Regions from separate parts of the Pradoshia sp. Z6_59 genome, predicted to be linked through region 3. Evidence: predicted binding sites of a transcription regulator. Region 3 holds the regulator's gene; each other region holds the start of a gene.

The links. The regulator Rex, encoded in region 3, represses fermentation and respiration genes when NADH is low (regulators of the CRP and FNR family bind a similar motif). The targets are predictions, from matches to a motif close to TTGTGAAATATTTCACAA.
Region 1: adhE (bifunctional acetaldehyde-CoA/alcohol dehydrogenase) is a predicted target of Rex. The motif match lies at 4,083-4,100, and genes of this name have one in related genera.
Region 2: AC4D4B_RS17270 (L-lactate dehydrogenase) is a predicted target of Rex. The motif match lies at 3,891-3,908, and genes of this name have one in related genera.

What each region holds. Positions count from the first base shown of each region.
Region 1 is NZ_JBZCPP010000003.1:162,094-168,662, forward strand. It holds gene AC4D4B_RS04840 (HNH endonuclease) at 480-1,337, shown strand; gene AC4D4B_RS04845 (DNA/RNA helicase domain-containing protein) at 1,450-1,800, shown strand; gene AC4D4B_RS04850 (mechanosensitive ion channel family protein) at 2,623-3,504, shown strand; gene AC4D4B_RS04855 (c-type cytochrome) at 3,603-3,908, opposite strand; gene adhE (bifunctional acetaldehyde-CoA/alcohol dehydrogenase) at 4,272-6,569, shown strand, end outside.
Region 2 is NZ_JBZCPP010000023.1:4,924-11,492, forward strand. It holds gene AC4D4B_RS17250 (Type 1 glutamine amidotransferase-like domain-containing protein) at 65-772, shown strand; gene AC4D4B_RS17255 (TIGR01777 family oxidoreductase) at 894-1,817, shown strand; gene AC4D4B_RS17260 (hypothetical protein) at 1,843-2,202, opposite strand; gene AC4D4B_RS17265 (acyl-CoA dehydrogenase family protein) at 2,388-3,530, shown strand; gene AC4D4B_RS17270 (L-lactate dehydrogenase) at 3,936-4,883, shown strand; gene AC4D4B_RS17275 (PTS sugar transporter subunit IIC) at 4,902-5,918, shown strand; gene AC4D4B_RS17280 (cold-shock protein) at 6,283-6,483, shown strand.
Region 3 is NZ_JBZCPP010000017.1:69,546-76,114, reverse strand. It holds gene tsaD (tRNA (adenosine(37)-N6)-threonylcarbamoyltransferase complex transferase subunit TsaD) at 1-341, shown strand, start outside; gene AC4D4B_RS15570 (ABC-F family ATP-binding cassette domain-containing protein) at 587-2,506, opposite strand; gene AC4D4B_RS15565 (redox-sensing transcriptional repressor Rex) at 3,148-3,807, shown strand; gene AC4D4B_RS15560 (YdiK family protein) at 3,844-4,056, opposite strand; gene AC4D4B_RS15555 (CPBP family intramembrane glutamic endopeptidase) at 4,053-4,784, opposite strand; gene groES (co-chaperone GroES) at 5,085-5,369, shown strand; gene groL (chaperonin GroEL) at 5,427-6,569, shown strand, end outside.

The sequences.
Region 1 (6,569 bases), on a different contig from region 3:
TAAAATATAATGACCTTCACCCACATTTATAATTTTGATCAGGTATGTGAATTTAAGGTCAAGGCCATTTATGAGGACGAGGAAAAGATTTATTCAAAGAAAGCGAATTGAGCGCTTTCTTTTTTAATAAAAATTTTAAAAGAAATTTAAGATTTTCTTTGACATTATTTAATTTCACTATCTGCTAAATTGAAAGTGAAAATAAATTAAATCGAGGAGATATTAATATGAAAGAAAGCACCGGACTTATGTTATTAATGGGGGAAACCTACTTGGATTAGATTCCGAACAGGTAATATAATCACTTTTTTGCCATTGGAATCATTACAATTGTAAAATGATTTGTTGTCCAATAAAATCTTCGAAACAGGATTACAAAACCAGTGAGAAACATTGTATTCAAAATATTATTTATTTATAAAAAAGTTCTGATTTCTTATTTGGTTCTTATTATTTTAAAATAGGCAGGTTTTTTATTTATGGCATATATTAATATGAAATATTTTGGTACATATTATTATTCTAATATTGTGCAAGGTATCATTAAAAATCCTTTTGACTACTTAACAAGTTTCGAGTCAATTTTTGGGAATTATGGAATTCTAGGTTTTGTACAGCCTTTTAGGAAAAAGAGTAATCTACATGAATTTTTAGACTTTGTAATTGATTCATTATTTAGAGAAGAATCTTCTAAATTAACTGTTACTGCTTGTCGTGACACAACTAACTTTGATTTTGGTAATCCAATATATATTACACCGCTTGAGCAAGCATTTCGTGTATACGAAATGGAACATTTAAGCTTTGTGGATTGGTGGAAGAATTCTAAGGATGAAATTTTAAACAATGAACATTTTGAAGAATACTATGAATACTTATTTTCTTTGAATGATTATTATAAGATTATCGAATTGTTAAGTGAAGATGTGTTTTATATCTTATTTTTAAATAGAGAATTTTTACAAGAATTTAATAAGTTTTTTGCATCTTATTTAGAATTGTGCGATGGAGTTGAAATGGCAAAAAACGCTGTTATTGAAGACGATTTACATGATATTGTAAGACCTAATTTTAAATTGAATCGGGTGAATATCCCTAAATGGGTAGAAAAAGCAGTATTTTTTAGGGATAGGGGAATGTGTGTAAATTGTGGTAAAGATTTAAGTGGCTATATCTCGCTCGATAATAGGGAAAATTATGACCATATTGTCCCGTTAAACTTATATGGTTTTAATGATGTATCAAACATTCAGTTATTATGTAAAGAATGTAATTCTAAAAAAAGTGGTAACCCAAGCCTACCGGCAACTAAATATCAAAGATGGTATGAATTATAATTTTAAAAAGGGCTTAACAATTTATTGAGCCGTTTTTTAGTATTGTAAAAGATGTTTTTAATGGTTTGACCTTTGTACAAAAAAATCTTTTGTTATTGAATCATTCAGATTTATGATGGAATTCTACTTAAGAAAATTGGCTTTTTTAGAGGAAGCCGAGGCTGATGATTATATTGGCTCCGTCTTCGCATATCAGGCAATCGATTTGAATAAAGTCGGTATTTTAATCGGCAATGATTTTCAAGTCGACACAAAGGGTCGGTTATTCGGTAATCCAGAGAATTTTCATAATGTAAACGGCAAGTTCTCCAAAGATGATGAAAGCCCGGAAAATGCACAAGAGTTTACCTCATTTGACTTAAATATTCAATATATTATGATTTTTAGAGGGATTGAAGGGATATGGATTCTGGAAAAATGCTGCTTTAAGAAGTTTATGAAAGATATATTGGAGATTAAATAAGTACTTGATTGACATAATGTAAAATTTGATTACCGCTTGATTACTAAATATATATAATTGTGTATTATCCAGTTTTTTCGAAACATAAGAAGCCCGATAAATCGGGCTTTACATTAATCAATTTATTAATAGTTTCTTCATTATAATAATGCTTAATGAAAAAACCTAAAAATATGCTTTAAAGTACATTATTATGTTTGGAAATTTATTTGTTACGACGAATTTCATGCCGATGTGGTGCCGTTTTCGTGCCTGAATGAAATTATAAAGGATTTTATATTATTTGATGAAATGGCTTTATATTAAAGTTTTGTGCCCATTTTTTTAATCATTTCGTTCCATTTCAACAACGTTTAATTAAATTTGAGATGGAAGGTTCTATCGGTTAATACTGATACAACAATTTCCACTATATTAAGAATCCGAATTTATTTTCGGATTCTTTTTTTTCGTCTCCAAAGATGAAGGGAATCACTATAGTCCACCTATGCCGCTGCTGTGCCCCACCTTTACCGGGGGAAGGGTGCAGGAAAGGTGAGACAAAGGTGTAGGAAGCCATCTATAGTCCACCTATAGCGCAGCTATGCCCCGCCTATACCGGGGGAAAGGTGTGAGGAAGGCGGAGGAAGTCACCTATAGTCCACCTATACCACAGCTATGCCCCACCTACACTGCAGGAAAGAGGTAGTAAAGATATCAGAAAGGTAGGTACACTTGAAGTATGATTTTTTAAAGAAAGCATTAATATCACTTGGATATCGACGGGATATTTAGTAGTATTTAGTAATCTTCATACTATTCTAGTTTTTATGGGGGATGGAAATGGATCTTTTAAATAGGTTACAAAATAAATTCAACATTGATTGGCCTCAGCTCAAAAGTTATGGACTAACGATCCTATACACTGTTATCATCACCTATGCTTTGATTTATCTCGTCAGGTTTATTCTTCACAAGTTCTTTAAGCATACAAATTTTTTGAGTGAGAAAAAGGAACAAACAATTGAATCTGTAGTACGCAACACGTCTAATTATTTGGGTTTCTTTATTATTATTCTTGCTATGATTAAACCCTTCGTGGATATCAAAAATATACTGGTTGCCGGCGGAGTGGTAGGAATTGTAGTTGGACTGGGTGCCCAAAAAATTATGACTGATCTTCTGGCAGGGTTTTTTATGATATTCGAAAAACAATTTCAGCGAGGGGATTTTGTCCACGTAAATGGGGAAATAGATGGTGGGACAGTAGAGGATATGGGATTTAGAGTGGTGAAAATCCGATTACTTAACGGAAAACTAATGACAGTTCCAAATGGTGAAATTCGCAAAGTAGAAAACGGAAATGTTGAAAGGAGAAGAATTTTTGAAAGCGTAATTGTTAGTTTCCAAGAGAATCCTGCAAAAATAGAAGAGTTACTTGCTGAGGTATGTGATGAACTCAACCAAAAGCAAATCCATTATCTCAAAACTGATTTAAACGGAGAATATCTCGAACCCTATCAAGTTCATGGCTTATCTTCATTAGATAGCAGTCCGTATGGCTTACGATTTTCAATCAAAGCTACAGTAAGCGATGAGTACTATATGGAAGCAGCTCAAATGGCTAAGAAAGTTATGGCGCAGAAAATGTATGAAAATCGTATTGGTTTAGCATCGCAACAATTTGCCGTACAAGATAGACAAAAGGATTATATAGAACACTAAGAAATGCCGTTACGTAGTGGTAACGGCATTTCTTAGTGCTGTTTAATTTTCATTAAACCATAAACCATTGATTCCATATCTCTCTTTAAATCTCTACTCTACTTTTTCTCAGCAAGCCATGCCGCAACTTTCTCTGCATCCTCGCCTTTGATTATTCCTGCAGGCATTCCTTTCGCACCGTTATTGATTATATCCAGGATTTCATCCTTACTCATACTATTTCCGATATCCTCAAGCTTTGGTCCGGCATATCCTTCTAAAGCATTGCCATGGCAGGAAGCACAGTTATTGGCATATATTTTTTCTTCTTCTGTTAGTGGTTTTTGCGATTCTTCTTCATTACCAGAAGAGCATGCAGTTAAAGAAAAAACTAAGCCTGCCAGTAAGAGGGCTTTTTTGTACATAGGAATCATTCTCCCTTCAGTTCTATTTAAGAATTACTTTACTTGAGTTTATTATTTTGTCAATATAAAGACTTATCTGTCAATCCCATAAAAATGGATCTATGACAAAGGAATCAAAATCAAAAAAATAATGATAACAATTAGACAATTACATAAAGCAGGCATATAATAAGTATGTGAAGTATTTCACAAATAATAAGGTGAAGGTGTTCACAATTTGTTTACAGACTAATTTTAAATAATCTGATAAAATTAAATTGTCAGATAGGATGTTCAATAATTTTTTTGGCTAATAGGGACGTGTTTTATCCCTGTGGGACTATTTACGACCAACACTAGGTTTTCTATAAGGAGGAAATTGAAATGGCTGTTAAAGAAGAAAAAATAGAAGAAGTCCTAAAAGTATCTGAGATGATTGAAGAGTTAATCGAAAATGGAAAATCGGCCTTGCATACATTTGAGACATTTGATCAAGAAAAAATCGATGAGATTGTTCATCAAATGGCAATTGCTGGTCTTGATCAACATATGCTTTTAGCTAAAATGGCGGTTGAAGAGACTGGCAGAGGGATTTATGAGGATAAATGTACTAAAAACATGTTTGCAACGGAATATATTTGGCACAACATTAAATACGATAAAACGGTTGGTGTCATTCGTGAAGATCAACAAACAGGTGTTATGGAAATTGCAGAGCCTGTCGGAATTGTTGCAGGTGTCACACCAGTTACGAATCCAACTTCTACTACTATGTTTAAAGCTTTAATTTCTATTAAGACACGTAATCCAATTATATTTGCTTTCCATCCATCAGCACAGCAATGCTCCAAGAAGGCGGCGCAAATCCTGCATGATGCAGCCGTAGCTGCAGGTGCTCCTAAAGGATGTATTCAATGGATTGAGCACCCATCGATTGAAGCTACAAAGCAATTAATGAATCATAAAGATATCGCATTAGTGCTTGCGACAGGCGGAGCAGGAATGGTTAAATCAGCTTACTCTACAGGTAAGCCAGCACTCGGTGTTGGTCCTGGTAACGTACCTTGTTATATTGAAAAGTCAGCTAAAGTAAAACGTGCAGTCAATGATGTTATTTTATCGAAGTCTTTTGATAACGGCATGATCTGCGCCTCTGAGCAAGCTATTATTGTAGATGATCAAATCTATGAAGAGGTTAAACAAGAGTTTATAAAAAATAACTGCTATTTTGTAAATGATAAAGAATTAAAGAAACTTGAACGTCTTGTGATTGATGAAAAATCATGTGCTGTTAATGCTCATATTGTTGGGAAATCTGCTAATGAAATAGCCGAAATGGCTGGAATTAAGGTACCTGAGCATACAAAAATAATAATTGCCGAAATTGAAGGTGCAGGTCCACAATATCCTTTATCTCGTGAAAAATTAAGTCCGGTATTGGCGTGTATCCGTGTTAAATCTACGGAAGAGGGCTTTGGTGCATGTATGGATATGCTGAACTTAGGTGGTCTTGGACACTCGGCTGTTATTCATAGCACAGATGAACAAATCCAACGAGAATACGGAATAAAAATGAAAGCTTGTCGTATTATTGTAAATTCGCCATCTGCTCAAGGCGGAATTGGTGATATCTATAATGCCTTCATTCCATCCTTAACACTTGGCTGTGGCTCTTATGGAAATAACTCAGTTTCTGAGAATGTATCAGCTACTCACTTGATTAACGTGAAGAAGATGACACAGCGTCGTAATAATATGCAATGGTTTAAATTGCCGCCAAAAATTTATTTTGAGAAATATTCCACACAGTATCTAGCAAAAATGAGAAGAATCAAACGTGCCTTTATTGTAACGGATCCAGGTATGGTAAGCCTTGGTTATGTGGATATTGTTAAAGAATATTTATGGAAAAATAAAGGGATTGAAGCAATCGAAATGTTTGCAGATGTTGAGCCGGATCCATCTGATGAGACAGTGTTCAAGGGTGCTAAATTAATGCATAGCTTTGAGCCGGATGTAATTGTCGCCTTGGGCGGTGGCTCTGCACTGGATGCAGCTAAGGGCATGTGGTTATTCTATGAACAACCGGAAACATCATTCTTTAACATTAAACAAAAATTCATTGATATCAGGAAACGTACGTATAAATATCCTGACTTAGGTGAAAAAGCTCAATTTGTTGCCATCCCGACCACTTCCGGTACTGGTTCTGAAGTAACGCCATTTGCGGTTATTACGGATAAAGAAACAAATGTAAAGTATCCGTTGGCTGACTATGCCTTAACACCGGATGTAGCAATCCTGGATTCCCAGTTTGTCATGACTGTTCCTAAAAATATCACAGCTGATACAGGGATGGACGTTTTAACACATGCCATTGAGGCTTATGTATCTGTAATGGCAAATGATTATACAGATGGTTTAGCCTTAAAAGCTATTGAACTAGTCTTTAATAATTTAAAAACAGCTTACCATGACGGAGCGAATGAGGAAGCTCGTGAGAAAATGCACAATGCATCCTGTATGGCAGGGATGGCCTTCTCCAATGCCTTCCTTGGTATTAATCACAGCCTGGCACATAAAATTGGAGCTGAATTCCATATCCCGCATGGCCGCTCTAATGCGATTCTTATGCCGCATGTTATTCGTTACAATGCCATTCGTCCAAGAAAACATGCGCTC
Region 2 (6,569 bases), on a different contig from region 3:
CATCAAATAAAACGTTTCTTTGAAATTAAGTTTTTTCTCGTCAAAAATAAGGGAGAATTGAGCTATGCGACAGATTATTGCCTTAGGAGGCGGAGGTTTCTCAATGGAACCGGATAATCCGTTATTGGATCGATATATTTTAAAACAGGCTGCTGTAAGTAGGCCGAAAATATGCTTTGTTCCAACTGCCAGCGGGGATGCGGACGGGTATATACAAAGGTTTTATACCTTTTTTAATGAGCAGGAGTGTGAACCAACTCACTTATCATTATTTAAGCCACCTACCAAAAATTTGCAGGATTACATACTCGAACAGGATATTATCTATGTAGGTGGAGGTAATACGAAGAACTTATTAATTCTCTGGAAAGAGTGGGGATTGGATCGAATACTTAAAACTGCTTATGACCAAGGAATCCTATTGTGCGGTATAAGCGCAGGTGCGATTTGCTGGTATGAGGAAGGATTGACCGATTCATTTGGAGATACTCTTGAACCAATAAAGGCATTGGGGATATTAAAGGGGAGTCATTCCCCTCACTATGACGGTGAAATGAATAGAAGACCGACATATCTACAAATGGTTAAAAATGAATTACTAAATCCAGGTACTGCTGCTGATGATGGGGTAGGGCTTCATTATGTAAATGGAGAACTGATTAAAGCAGTGAGCTCCAGACCGAACGCCGCAGCCTATAGAGTTGAAATTTCAGATAATGGCATTGAGGAAAAAATACTGGAACCTTATTATTTAGGAAAGGAAGACTTATAGAAAGAATACTGCGTTGTGATTATTATGATGTTTACATGTTTTTCAATTGAGGGAAGTAGAAAAGTAAGCAAATTTAGATTAAAAGTCTTTTTGATAGTGGCAAATGAATGGGGTGCGGAGGATGAAGATAGCGATTGCTGGAGGTAGCGGTTTTGTTGGGAAGGAACTTGCTGCATTATTAGTCAGGGAAGGTCACGAGGTTTTTATTTTGACCCGTAATAAAAATAAGCTGACAAAGTCAACTGTTAAACCAGTTAAATGGCTTAATGAATCTAGTAAACCAGAAGAGGAATTGGACGGGGTTGAAGCTATTGTTAATCTAGCTGGCACATCCCTGAATTCTGGTCGTTGGACGGAGAAAAGAAAAAAGCAAATTTTAAATAGCCGTATAAATGCAACAAATGAGATCTATAGGATAATAGAAAAACTTGACCATAAACCTCGCATTTTAATCAATGCAAGTGCTATTGGTTATTATGAGCCATCTCTAGAACAAACCTATCATGAGGACTGGGAGCAAGCAGGTGACAATTTTTTAGCGGAAACCGTTGTTCAGTGGGAACAGGGTGCACAAAAGTTGGCGGATTTTGGGATACGAGTCGTATTTGCCCGTTTTGGCCTCATTCTTGGTGCCAAAGAAGGGGCTTTTCCAAAGTTGAATTTGCCCTATAAGCTATTTGTCGGAGGTAATTTAGGTTCAGGCCGACAATGGTATTCGTGGATTCATGTTGAGGACGTAGCAAATGCAATTTTATTCTGTATCCGAAACAACCAAATAAATGGCCCGGTTAATTTTACTGCTCCGAATCCAATGAGAATGAAGGATTTCGGTAAAACCTTGGGTGAGGTACTTAATAAACCGCATTGGACGACCATTCCATCTATTTTCATGAAGACAGCTCTTGGAGAAATGAGTATGCTAATACTGCAAGGGCAAAAGGTGTTACCCAAAAAATTAACCGAAGCAGGATACTCATTTATCTATCCGGATTTAAAATCTGCTCTAAAGCAATTAGTAAAACAAAGGAAGGACTCTCTGAGGTAAAAGCAGAGTCCTTATTTCTTCTAAATTACTTTTCATCATGAAAATTATGCTCATCATGATCATTGTCTGCCGTATGTTCATGATGAAGTTCTTCATGATCATCATGCTGGTTGTTTTGATGATCATGCTCTTGGTTCCATTGTTGACCGAAAAATAGTGGCCGTCTTCTTTCCGTGTATAGGTTTCTTGAAATGCCAATTATTTTCTTGAAACGAATGGCTATAATACTGGTTTGACCTCTATTAGTAGTCAGCAGCAGCAAAAAGTCGCTCTTTAATGCCTTTAGCTCCCCGTAAAATGAACCTTCAACTGTAATAACCTGGACTTGTTCACCAATCAGATCAGAAGCATAATCAAAAAAATCTTTATCACTTTCTTTACTCAATTGTAGTCTCCCCTCTCTTTATAATTAGTTAATGCACGTTAAGATTTTTTGTGTAGACGTTTTGCTCAGGGAAAAGGGAATAATTATAGTTTGGCAATGGGTATAGAAGTTGCAAAGTGATATGATAAACATATAAACCATACTATTCAACCCAGAATAGTTTTTTTGATAAGGGAGCTGGCAACATGGAGGAATATTTAACAAAGCAACAAGAAACTATTTTGCAGCAATTAAAAGACGTAGCAAAAGAGTTTTCTGTAAGAGCACAAAAATATGACGAGGAACGCACATTCCCAGCTGAGAATATTGCCGATTTGAAAAAAATAAAGTATACAACCTTAACCTTGCCACAGGAATTTGGAGGAGCAGGGGAAGGGTTAACGACTTTTTTGCTTGGCCAGGAGATCATCGCCCAGCATTGCGGTTCAACATCACTTGCAATTGGGTGGCATAATATGGTGATCCTAGAGCTCTTAGAAAATCAAACATGGACAGAAGAAAATAAAAAGAAACTATTTAAAGAAATCGCTGATGGAGCTTTGGTTAACCGTGCCGCTTCCGAACCGGCGACAGGGAGCCCAACAAGGGGAGGCAGGCCAGAGACAATTGCTCTTAGAGACGGAGATAAATGGATCCTTAACGGAAGAAAAACGTACACATCACTGGCTCCGGCTTTGGATATTTTTCTTGTCAGTGCCTGGATTCCTGACGAGGAAACGATTGGTTGGTTTAAAGTATACAAAAACCAGAGCGGTGTAAGTATTGAGGAAACTTGGGATATGATTTCCATGCAGGGGACTGGCAGCCATGATTTACTTATGGAAAATGTAGTGCTTCATGAGGAAGATTTTGTGGAAAGAGCATCTGCTAGAAAAGCATCAGGCTGGCTTTTACATATACCTGCATGTTATATCGGCATTGCACTGGGAGCACGTAACTATGCGATTCAGTTTGCAAAAACGTATTCTCCAAACAGTCTAAAGGGCACAATCTCTGAACTGCCGCATATTCAGGCAAAGATTGGACAAATGGAGCTTGAACTGATGCAGTCAAGGAGCTTTTTATATTCTGTTGCTCAAAGATGGGAGCAATATCCTGAAAAACGTGAACAAATGGGCCCTGAATTGGCAGCTGTTAAAACAGCAATAACCAATCAAGCAATCTCGATTGTCGATACGGCCATGCGAATAGTCGGTGCACAAAGCCTGCAACGGAAAAATCCAATGCAAAGATATTATCGTGATGTTCGAGCTGGTCTGCATAATCCTCCTATGGATGATTCAACGTTGACCTTACTTGCTAAAAGTGCATTGGAGAAACAGGTGTAAAAGAAAGATTGACTGGTATGTAATATAGCTAAAGTAAATAATTAAATGAAATTTCATTCAGGAAGAATCCTCATTAAGGTAATGAGGTTCTTTTTTTTACTCCTTTACTTTAAGTTGATTGGGGGTCACTTTTTCCAAGAATAATTTTTGAAGAAGCAAATGAATATCGGTTTATATCCCTTAAACTCATTAAAGGGATATACAAAAAAAGCAAAAGTGCCATCCATAGTTTAATTTCCAATTCAAGTATATTCAAAAAAAGTAAAGTTAACTTTTTAAATGTAATAAATGTATATTTAGTGAAAAATACCACAATTTTCTTGACTATGAAAATATAAGAAGCTATATTGATAATATGTTATGTGAAATAATTCACATAGTTCACATCTTAGAGGAGTGAGTAATTTGAGAAATCTAAAAAAAGTAGCAATGGTAGGAACTGGTTTGGTTGGCTCAAGTGCAGCCTATAGTTTAATTAATCAAGGAATATGCGATGAATTAATTATGATTGACATTAACCATGAAAGAGCAAAGGGCGAAGTTTGGGATTTATTACACTGCATCGACTTTTTGCCAAGCCGAACGAAAATTACTGCGGGTTCCTACTCTGATTGCGAAGATGCAGATATCGTTATCATAACTGCTGGCCCTCCTCCTAAAAAAGGTCAGACACGACTAGATACATTGGAAATCAGTGCAGGGATTATGAAGTCTATTGTTTCGGAAGTAATGGAAAGTGGGTTTGACGGTATCTTTTTGATAGCATCCAATCCAGTTGATATTATGACCTATATGGTATGGAAATTATCTGGTCTTCCGAGAAATAGAGTAATTGGTACTGGAACTTCATTAGACTCTTCAAGATTGAAAAATTATTTATCTGAAATTTTACATGTTGATCCAAGAAGTATTAATGGTTATACAATGGGTGAACATGGAGACTCTCAATTTGCCGCTTGGTCCCACATGACTGTTGGGGGGAAACCACTTCTACAAATTTTAGAAGAAGGAAAAGAAGAAATTGGGGAAATCGATTTAGGTTTATTATTGCAAAAAGTGAAAAGAGTAGGGTTTGAGATACTAGAAAGAAAAGGAACCACCTACTACGGTATCGGATCAGCTCTGGCATCTATCACTAAAGAAATATTTAATGATTCTCATAAAATTGTCGCACTTTCTACTATTCTTGATGGCGAATATGGATATAAAGATATCTGTACTGGAGTGCCTTCTATCATTACAAGAGAAGGTATTAAAGAAGTAGTTGAGTTAAACCTAACTAGCACAGAAAAAGAAAAATTTGATCAATCGAATGAAATACTACGTGAATACATGAGAAGCATTGGCTTTTAACAACAGGAGGAATGACAGATGAAAAAAGAATATATAATGCCTAGAATATTTAATGCTTCAACTGGTATTGCACAAGGTATTTTCGTTACGCTGGGTATCGGACTATTAATAAAAAATATAGGTTCCATTTTGGATTTGGCATGGATGATTGAAATTGGCTCAATAGCTACAGGGTTAATGGCACCAGCAATCGGGGTAGGTATTGCAATTATGTTAGGTGCGAATGGGTTAGTGGTTTTCTCTGCAGCTATAGCAGCAGCATTGGGAGCAGGCGCTATTAGTATTACCGAGGCGGGTATGTTGATTAAATCAGGAGAACCTATTGGTGCTTTAATAACCGCAACATTAGCAACCTTTATTGGAAAAAGATTGAGCGGCAAAACACCGCTTGATATGATGTTAGTTCCATTTGCAACCATATTAATCTCTGGATTTGTTGGAATACAGCTTTCAACAGTAATAGCACCTATTTTAACATCCGTTGGTGCGTTTATTAAAACATCAACAGCCGGTAGTCCTTTGATCGCTTCAATCGTTTTGGCAGTAGTTTGGGGATTATTCCTAGTATCTCCAGCATCCTCCGTCGCATTAGCTATAGCACTTGAATTGTCAGGTATCGCAGGTGGAGCCGCCCTAGCAGGTTGTGCTGCTCACTTTGTTGGATTTTCTGTTATCTCAGCAAAAGAAAATCAGTTGGGAGGTATACTAGCTCAAGGGATTTGTACGCCAAAAGTACAATTGCCCAATATAACAAAGAATCCATATATCCTGCTACCGACATTATTAGCAAGTGCCGTTGCAGGTCCGGTGTCAGCTTTAGTATTTAGTATAGAAGCTCCCAAAGAAATTGCAGGTATGGGTTTAAGTTCATTTGTGGCTCCTATTCAACTATTAACTACAAATAATCTGGGATATATCATTCCAGCGATGTTGATTACTTATATAATATTACCTGCAGGTATTGCATATGGCACTTATTATCTATTAAAGAAAAAAGGTAAGATTAAAGAAAATGATTTAAGCTTACCAGTATAAGAATAAAGAGGGCAGGGTAAATCTAATGATTTACCTTGTTTTACTTTTATAAAGGTTTTTTGACTGTAAAATAAAATTCAAAGTGATATGTTACCTTCATTAAAGGAATATGTTTCAGAATACTAATGCAGTTTTTTGATATGTTCAATTAAGTATAGTATCTTTTGAAGTAGATAAGTGACAATGTACGTGGGTTATTGGAGGGTAAAAGTCTAATAATTTGCTATTATAAGATATGTATGTTATTCTAAAGAAGAATTATTTTTGTTCGTTTTCAGATTGAGAAGCGATTTTGATTTTCGTCTAAGGTTTTTGAGCAAGGATAGTAATACATTGTGTGGAAACACACTAGGAGGCAACAATTATGGAACAAGGTAAAGTGAAATGGTTTAATGCAGATAAAGGTTTTGGATTTATCGAACGTGAAGGCGGAGAAGACGTATTCGTACATTTCTCAGCAATCCAAAGCGAAGGCTTCAAATCTTTAGACGAAGGTCAAAGTGTTACTTTTGAAGTAGAACAAGGACAACGTGGCCCACAAGCTACAAACGTTCAAAAAGCTTAATAACAGCTAATAGATAGACCCTACACATGTAGGGTCTATTTTTATTTCATCATTAGAAAAAAATAAAGCCCTATTCATGAAATCAA
Region 3 (6,569 bases):
ATAATGCCAACCAAAAAGGTGAAGTGATAGCTCCTGAGGACCTGGCTTGCAGCTTTCAGGAAAGTGTAATTGATGTCTTAGTAACTAAAACCGTAAAAGCAGCAGAAGAGTTCCAGGTTAAACAAGTACTGTTAGCTGGCGGTGTTGCTGCTAATAAAGGATTAAGAACTAAATTAGAAGAAGCTTTTAAAGACAAAAAGGAAGTAGAATTGATTATACCTCCGCTTTATTTATGTACAGATAATGCAGCAATGATTGCAGCAGCAGGTAGTATTGCATTTGAAAAAGGCAAAAGAGCTGCGATGGACTTGAATGCAAATCCAGGATTGATATTGGAATAAAAAATAAGAGGGTTACTTGTTTTTAAGTAATCCTCTTATTTTATTGGTAAAAAATTGATTGAAAAGTAAAAGCTCTCGAATAATTGTGGATAACTACGTGTTATCAACAGATTCTGTGGATAAAGTATTTGAAATCTGTGGATAATGTGGAAAAATCAAAATAAACCTGATTTTATAACTTTATTAATGTGGATAAAAATGTTGATAAAAACTAAGCCACCCCTAACTTGGTTTTTTATCATGTTTTATTCGTCTTGTAGAGAAGTCCACTCTTCCATTAATGCTTCTAATTCTTCTTCAGTTTTTGTAAGAGTTGTCTGGATTTCCAATGATTTCTCATGATCCTGATAGATTTCCGGGTCACATAATTGTGTATTTAAATCAGATATCCGTGTATCAAGTCCTTCAATTGAAGCTTCAATTTCCGCGATACGTCTTTGGCGTTGGCGCTCTTTCTTTTTAAGCTCCTTATCTTCCTGATACGTGGTTTTATCTGAAACAGGGCGATTGGAGATAGAATCCGTTGGTTTTTCCAGCTCAGCGAGTTCTGCTTGTTCTTGTTTTTTCTGTATATAGTAGTCATAATCCCCCAAATATTCAATTGTACCATCTGCTTTCATTTCCAATACTTTATCGGCAATTCGATTGATAAAGTAACGGTCGTGGGATACAAAGAGGAGAGTGCCTGAATAATCAACCAGTGCATTTTCAAGCACTAATTTACTGTCCAAATCCAAGTGGTTGGTCGGCTCATCTAAAATTAAAAGGTTGGCTTTTTGCATCATTAATTTTGAAAGAGCCAGTCGTGCTTTTTCACCACCGCTCAAGGTAGAGACAGTTTTCATTACATCGTCTCCGCTGAATAGAAAGTTCCCTAATATAGATCGGATATCCTTTTCAGGTTGGTTGGGGAAGTCATCCCATAACTCATTTAGCACAGTTTTGTTGGACGATAGATTAGCCTGCTCTTGATCATAATATCCGAGTATCACATTGGCACCGAGCTGGAAGTCTCCATGCAAAGCCGGAATTCTGTCAATCAATGTTTTTAATAAAGTAGATTTCCCTACTCCATTAGGACCAATCAGTGCAATGCTTTCTCCTCTCGTAATTCTGAAGTTCAAGTGGCTGGCAACAGGTGCATCATATCCAATAGACAAATCATTTGCCTGAAGAACTTCATTACCACTTTGCTTTTCAATCTCAAAGGTAAAATTGGCTGATTTTTCATCGCCCAAGGGCCGATCCATCACTTCCATACGCTGCAGGGCCTTTTGCCGGCTCTGGGCTCGTTTAGTTGTAGATGCTCTGGCCATGTTTCTTTGGACAAAATCCTTTAATTTTGCAATCTCATCCTGCTGTTTTTCATAAAGCTTTGCATTACGTTCGTATTCCTCTGCCTTTTGCTCTAAGTATTTGCTGTAATTCCCTGTATATTTCTTAATTGATGTTCGGGAAAGCTCCATTACTTGATTGACAACCTTATCAAGGAAATAACGATCATGGGAAACAATTAGGATAGCTCCAGGATATGATTGAAGGTAGCCTTCGAGCCAGCTCAATGTATCGATATCAAGATGGTTGGTCGGCTCGTCCAGAATCAGTAAATCAGGTTTCGTTAATAATAATTTACCTAGTGCAAGCCTGGTTTTTTGGCCGCCGCTTAAGGAATTAATAGATGTAGTATAATCATAATCCGAGAAACGCAGACCGTGTAAAACAGAACGTACATCTGCTTCCATTTGGTAACCGCCAGAATTTTTAAATTGCTCCTGGAGGCGATCGTAATCTTTTAATACCCGGTTATATTTTTGTTCATCATTGTAGACAGAAGGATCAGCCATAGATTTTTCCAATAATCTCAATTCATCTTCTTGTTTTTGTAAGCCTTCAAAAACAGAGATCATTTCATCCCAAATAGAGCGGTCGGATTGAAGACCGGTATTTTGAGCCAAATATCCAATCGAAACATCTTTTGGCTTATAGATCTCCCCACTGTCATGTGAAAGGTGACCGGCAATAATCTTAAGGAGGGTAGATTTACCTGCACCGTTTCTGCCAACAAGTGCAATACGGTCTTTCGTTTGAACTTCGAGCTTAATAGTAGATAAAATTGCTTCAGCTCCATAATATTTAGAAACATTATTAACTTGTAAAATAATCATATTCTCACCTCAAGAAGTACATACCTTAAGTGTAGCCTACTCTTGATAAGCACTGCAACTTAATAGAAAATTTGTGAATACTCACACAAAAATTACCAAAAATGATAGAAATATTATAGAATAGGAATAGGAGAATAAAGTTTCGGTAAATTTACGTACTTTATTAACCAAGGGAGGATCCCATATGATTGATATCGTAGAAGTAAACTGGAAACAAACAGAACTTCTATTGCATAGTCTTAGTATTATGCTTGAATATAAAATTAACGATATGTAACGAATTATCGATAAAAACGGCATATTGCACATAGCTCCGGAAGTTGGAATTATGGCAGCAAAGAAAACTTCTGATATAATTTCTATGTGGTACTCTGGCAGTGTAAGGATTAGATATTGATTTTATATGGAAAAAAGCTGAAAATATGAATAGATTAATTATTCGTGCAATCGGTAAAAACGAGAGTAAGCACCAACAGCTGTTTAAGCTGCTTTATTAACCGAATATGTTATGTACAAATCAATGGTTATTAGGAAACAATTTTTTATTGAAAAACTGGGGGTAAAACCAGTCCAGATTGTCAAAGGCAGTTTTGATATATGGAGTAACGATTGACTAAGAAAGAATAGGGAGAAGGGAATTAATTTTGCAGGAAAATACTAAAATACCGCAGGCTACAGCCAAACGACTTCCATTATATTATCGTTTTATACAAAATCTACACGCGTCAGGAAAACTACGAGTTTCCTCCGCAGAGCTAAGTGAAGCTGTTAAAGTAGATTCAGCTACTATACGAAGAGATTTCTCATACTTTGGAGCTTTAGGTAAAAAAGGGTATGGTTACAATGTTAATTATCTATTATCCTTCTTTAGGAAGACTCTCGATCAAGATGAGATTACAAAGGTAGCTCTAATTGGAGTCGGTAATCTTGGTACAGCTTTCTTAAATTATAATTTTATGAAAAATAATAATACAAAGATTGAAATGGCGTTTGATGTTTCCCCTGAAAAAGTAGGAACCCTTATAGGGGATGTTCCGCTCTATCATATGGATGAACTGGAGAAAAAACTTGAAAAGCAAGATATTAGTGTAGCCATTTTAACAGTTCCATCACAGGTTGCCCAATCTATTACAGATCGTTTAGTGGCTGCGAACATTAAGGCTATTTTAAACTTTACGCCGGCCCGTCTGAATGTGCCGGACAGTATTCGTGTCCATCATATTGACCTTGCAGTCGAATTGCAATCATTAGTATATTTTCTTAAACATTATCCATCTGGAAATACGGAAGAAACAGAATAAAAAATCTCGAAGGATTTCCCTCCGAGATTTTTTTTCTTATTCTTTTGGTTTTTCATTTTTCATTTTCTTAATTTGTTTATGAATCATCATCAAGCGGATTCCTGAACCAACATCAAGTGTAGCCAGTATGATCAGGAAATAGGTAAAGAAATCCCAACCGCTGCGTGATACATTTTGAACAGCGAAAAAGATAAAAATAGCACCTAAAATTAAGTAAGTTGTTGCCATATACAACGGTGAACGTCTCATAACAAACCTCCGATAAAGCTTTGAACTTTATTAAGCTCTTCCATATGTTTTAATATATCATCTTTATAAAGCGATTGTACGATTACAACTAGTGTATTCATAGTAATATGGGCAAAAATAGGAACTAGGATTCTCTTTGTTTTAACATATAAATAAGCAAATGTGAATCCCATTGCTGTATAAAGCAGGATATGTACAAATTCCATGTGAGCAACAGCAAAAATTAGTGAACTAATTAACGCGCTCAGGAAAAAATTCAATCGCTTGTGTAATGAACCAAAGATAATTTTCCTAAAGACAATCTCTTCTAAAAATGGCCCAAGTACAGAACTGACTACCATAACAAGCGGTACTGCTTCTATGAGACCCAATATATTCTGCGTATTTTCAGACCCGGTAGGAATACCAATAATTCGTTCGACATTACCAGCAACAGATTGTGAAAACAAGGCAAGAAATACTCCGCCAATTGCCCAGCTGATAGAAGCTCCCACACTTGCCTGATCGCTTAAGCTTCTATTGTTTTTTTCATGTCTCAAAAGGAATAGAGTAATGATTGAAGCCAAAATGAAACTTATAACAATCCAATACCCTGCGGCCAATACTTCTATTCGTTCCGTGGGGATATCCATATTCGATAAGAAAACTAGCATAATTGGGATACCAAGAATAGAAGAAAATTGCATGGCAATATAGGTAATGAGAATTGACCAGTAATATTTTTTCAAATAGAAAAACTCCCTTAATCTTTTATATAGATATTAGATTGCGTATATCTTTAATTTTAACCGTTTTTACCTCATAGTTACAATTGCAAAACATTTTCCTTCTCTTCATCTACCAAACTGAAATTAAAAGGATATTTAGACCTTATTTGGGTAAGATAAATAAATGGTGATAAAATTTAAAAATTTTAACTTATATTACTTGCAAATCAGTGTGTCTTTATTTAAACTATAAATTGTGTTAGCACTCAACGATGATGAGTGCTAATAAAAATGGAGATAACTTTAAGGAGGTAGTTTTACTTGTTAAAGCCACTAGGAGATCGCGTTGTGATTGAACTTGTCGCACAAGAGGAAAAAACTGCAAGCGGCATCGTGTTACCAGACACTGCCAAAGAAAAACCATCTGAAGGCAAAATTGTAGCGGTAGGAACAGGCCGTGTCCTTGAGAATGGTGAGCGAGTAGGATTGGAAGTATCTGAAGGCGATCATATTATCTTCTCTAAATACTCAGGTACAGAAATTAAATACGAAGGTAAAGAATACTTAATTTTACGTGAAAGCGACATTTTGGCCGTTATTGCTTAACGAAAATGTCGATTAAAAAATAAGACATAACAAAAAATTCGAGGAGGTAATTTACGTATGGCAAAAGATATTAAATTTAGTGAAGAAGCTCGCCGCGCTATGTTGCGTGGGGTAGACGCATTAGCTGATACAGTAAAAGTTACACTTGGACCAAAAGGACGTAACGTTGTTCTTGAAAAGAAATTCGGTTCCCCACTTATCACAAACGATGGTGTAACAATCGCAAAAGAAATCGAGCTTGAAGATGCGTTTGAAAACATGGGTGCTAAATTAGTTGCAGAAGTAGCAAGCAAAACAAATGAAATTGCTGGTGACGGTACAACTACTGCAACAGTTCTAGCGCAAGCTATGATTCGTGAAGGATTGAAAAACGTAACAGCTGGAGCTAACCCAATGGGCGTACGTAAAGGGATTGAAAAAGCTGTTGCTGTTGCAATTGAAGAATTACAAGCAATCTCCAAACCAATCGAAGGCAAAGAATCGATTGCACAAGTTGCTGCGATTTCTTCTGCTGACGAAGAAGTTGGCGCTCTAATTGCTGAAGCAATGGAACGCGTTGGTAACGACGGAGTTATCACAATCGAAGAATCCAAAGGATTCACAACTGAACTAGATGTAGTAGAAGGTATGCAATTCGACCGTGGATATTCTTCTCCATACATGGTAACAGATTCCGATAAAATGGAAGCTGTATTAGAAAATCCATACATCTTGATCACAGATAAGAAAATCTCTAACATCCAGGAAGTACTTCCTGTCCTTGAACAAGTTGTTCAACAAGGTAAACCTTTATTGCTAATCGCTGAGGATGTTGAAGGTGAAGCACAAGCAACTCTAGTTGTGAACAAACTTCGCGGAACATTCAATGCAGTAGCTGTTAAAGCTCCTGGATTCGGTGACCGTCGTAAAGCTATGCTTGAAGACATCGCTGCATTAACTGGCGGTGAAGTAATCACTGAAGAATTAGGCCGTGACCTTAAATCTGCTACATTAACTTCTCTTGGACGCGCTGCGAAAGTTGTTGTTACAAAAGAAACAACTACAATCGTTGAAGGTGCAGGAGAAACTAGCGAAATCGGTGCACGTATTAACCAAATTCGTTCCCAATTAGAAGAAACTACTTCTGAATTTGATAAAGAAAAATTACAAGAGCGTCTTGCTAAACTTGCTGGCGGCGTAGCCGTTATCAAAGTAGGTGCA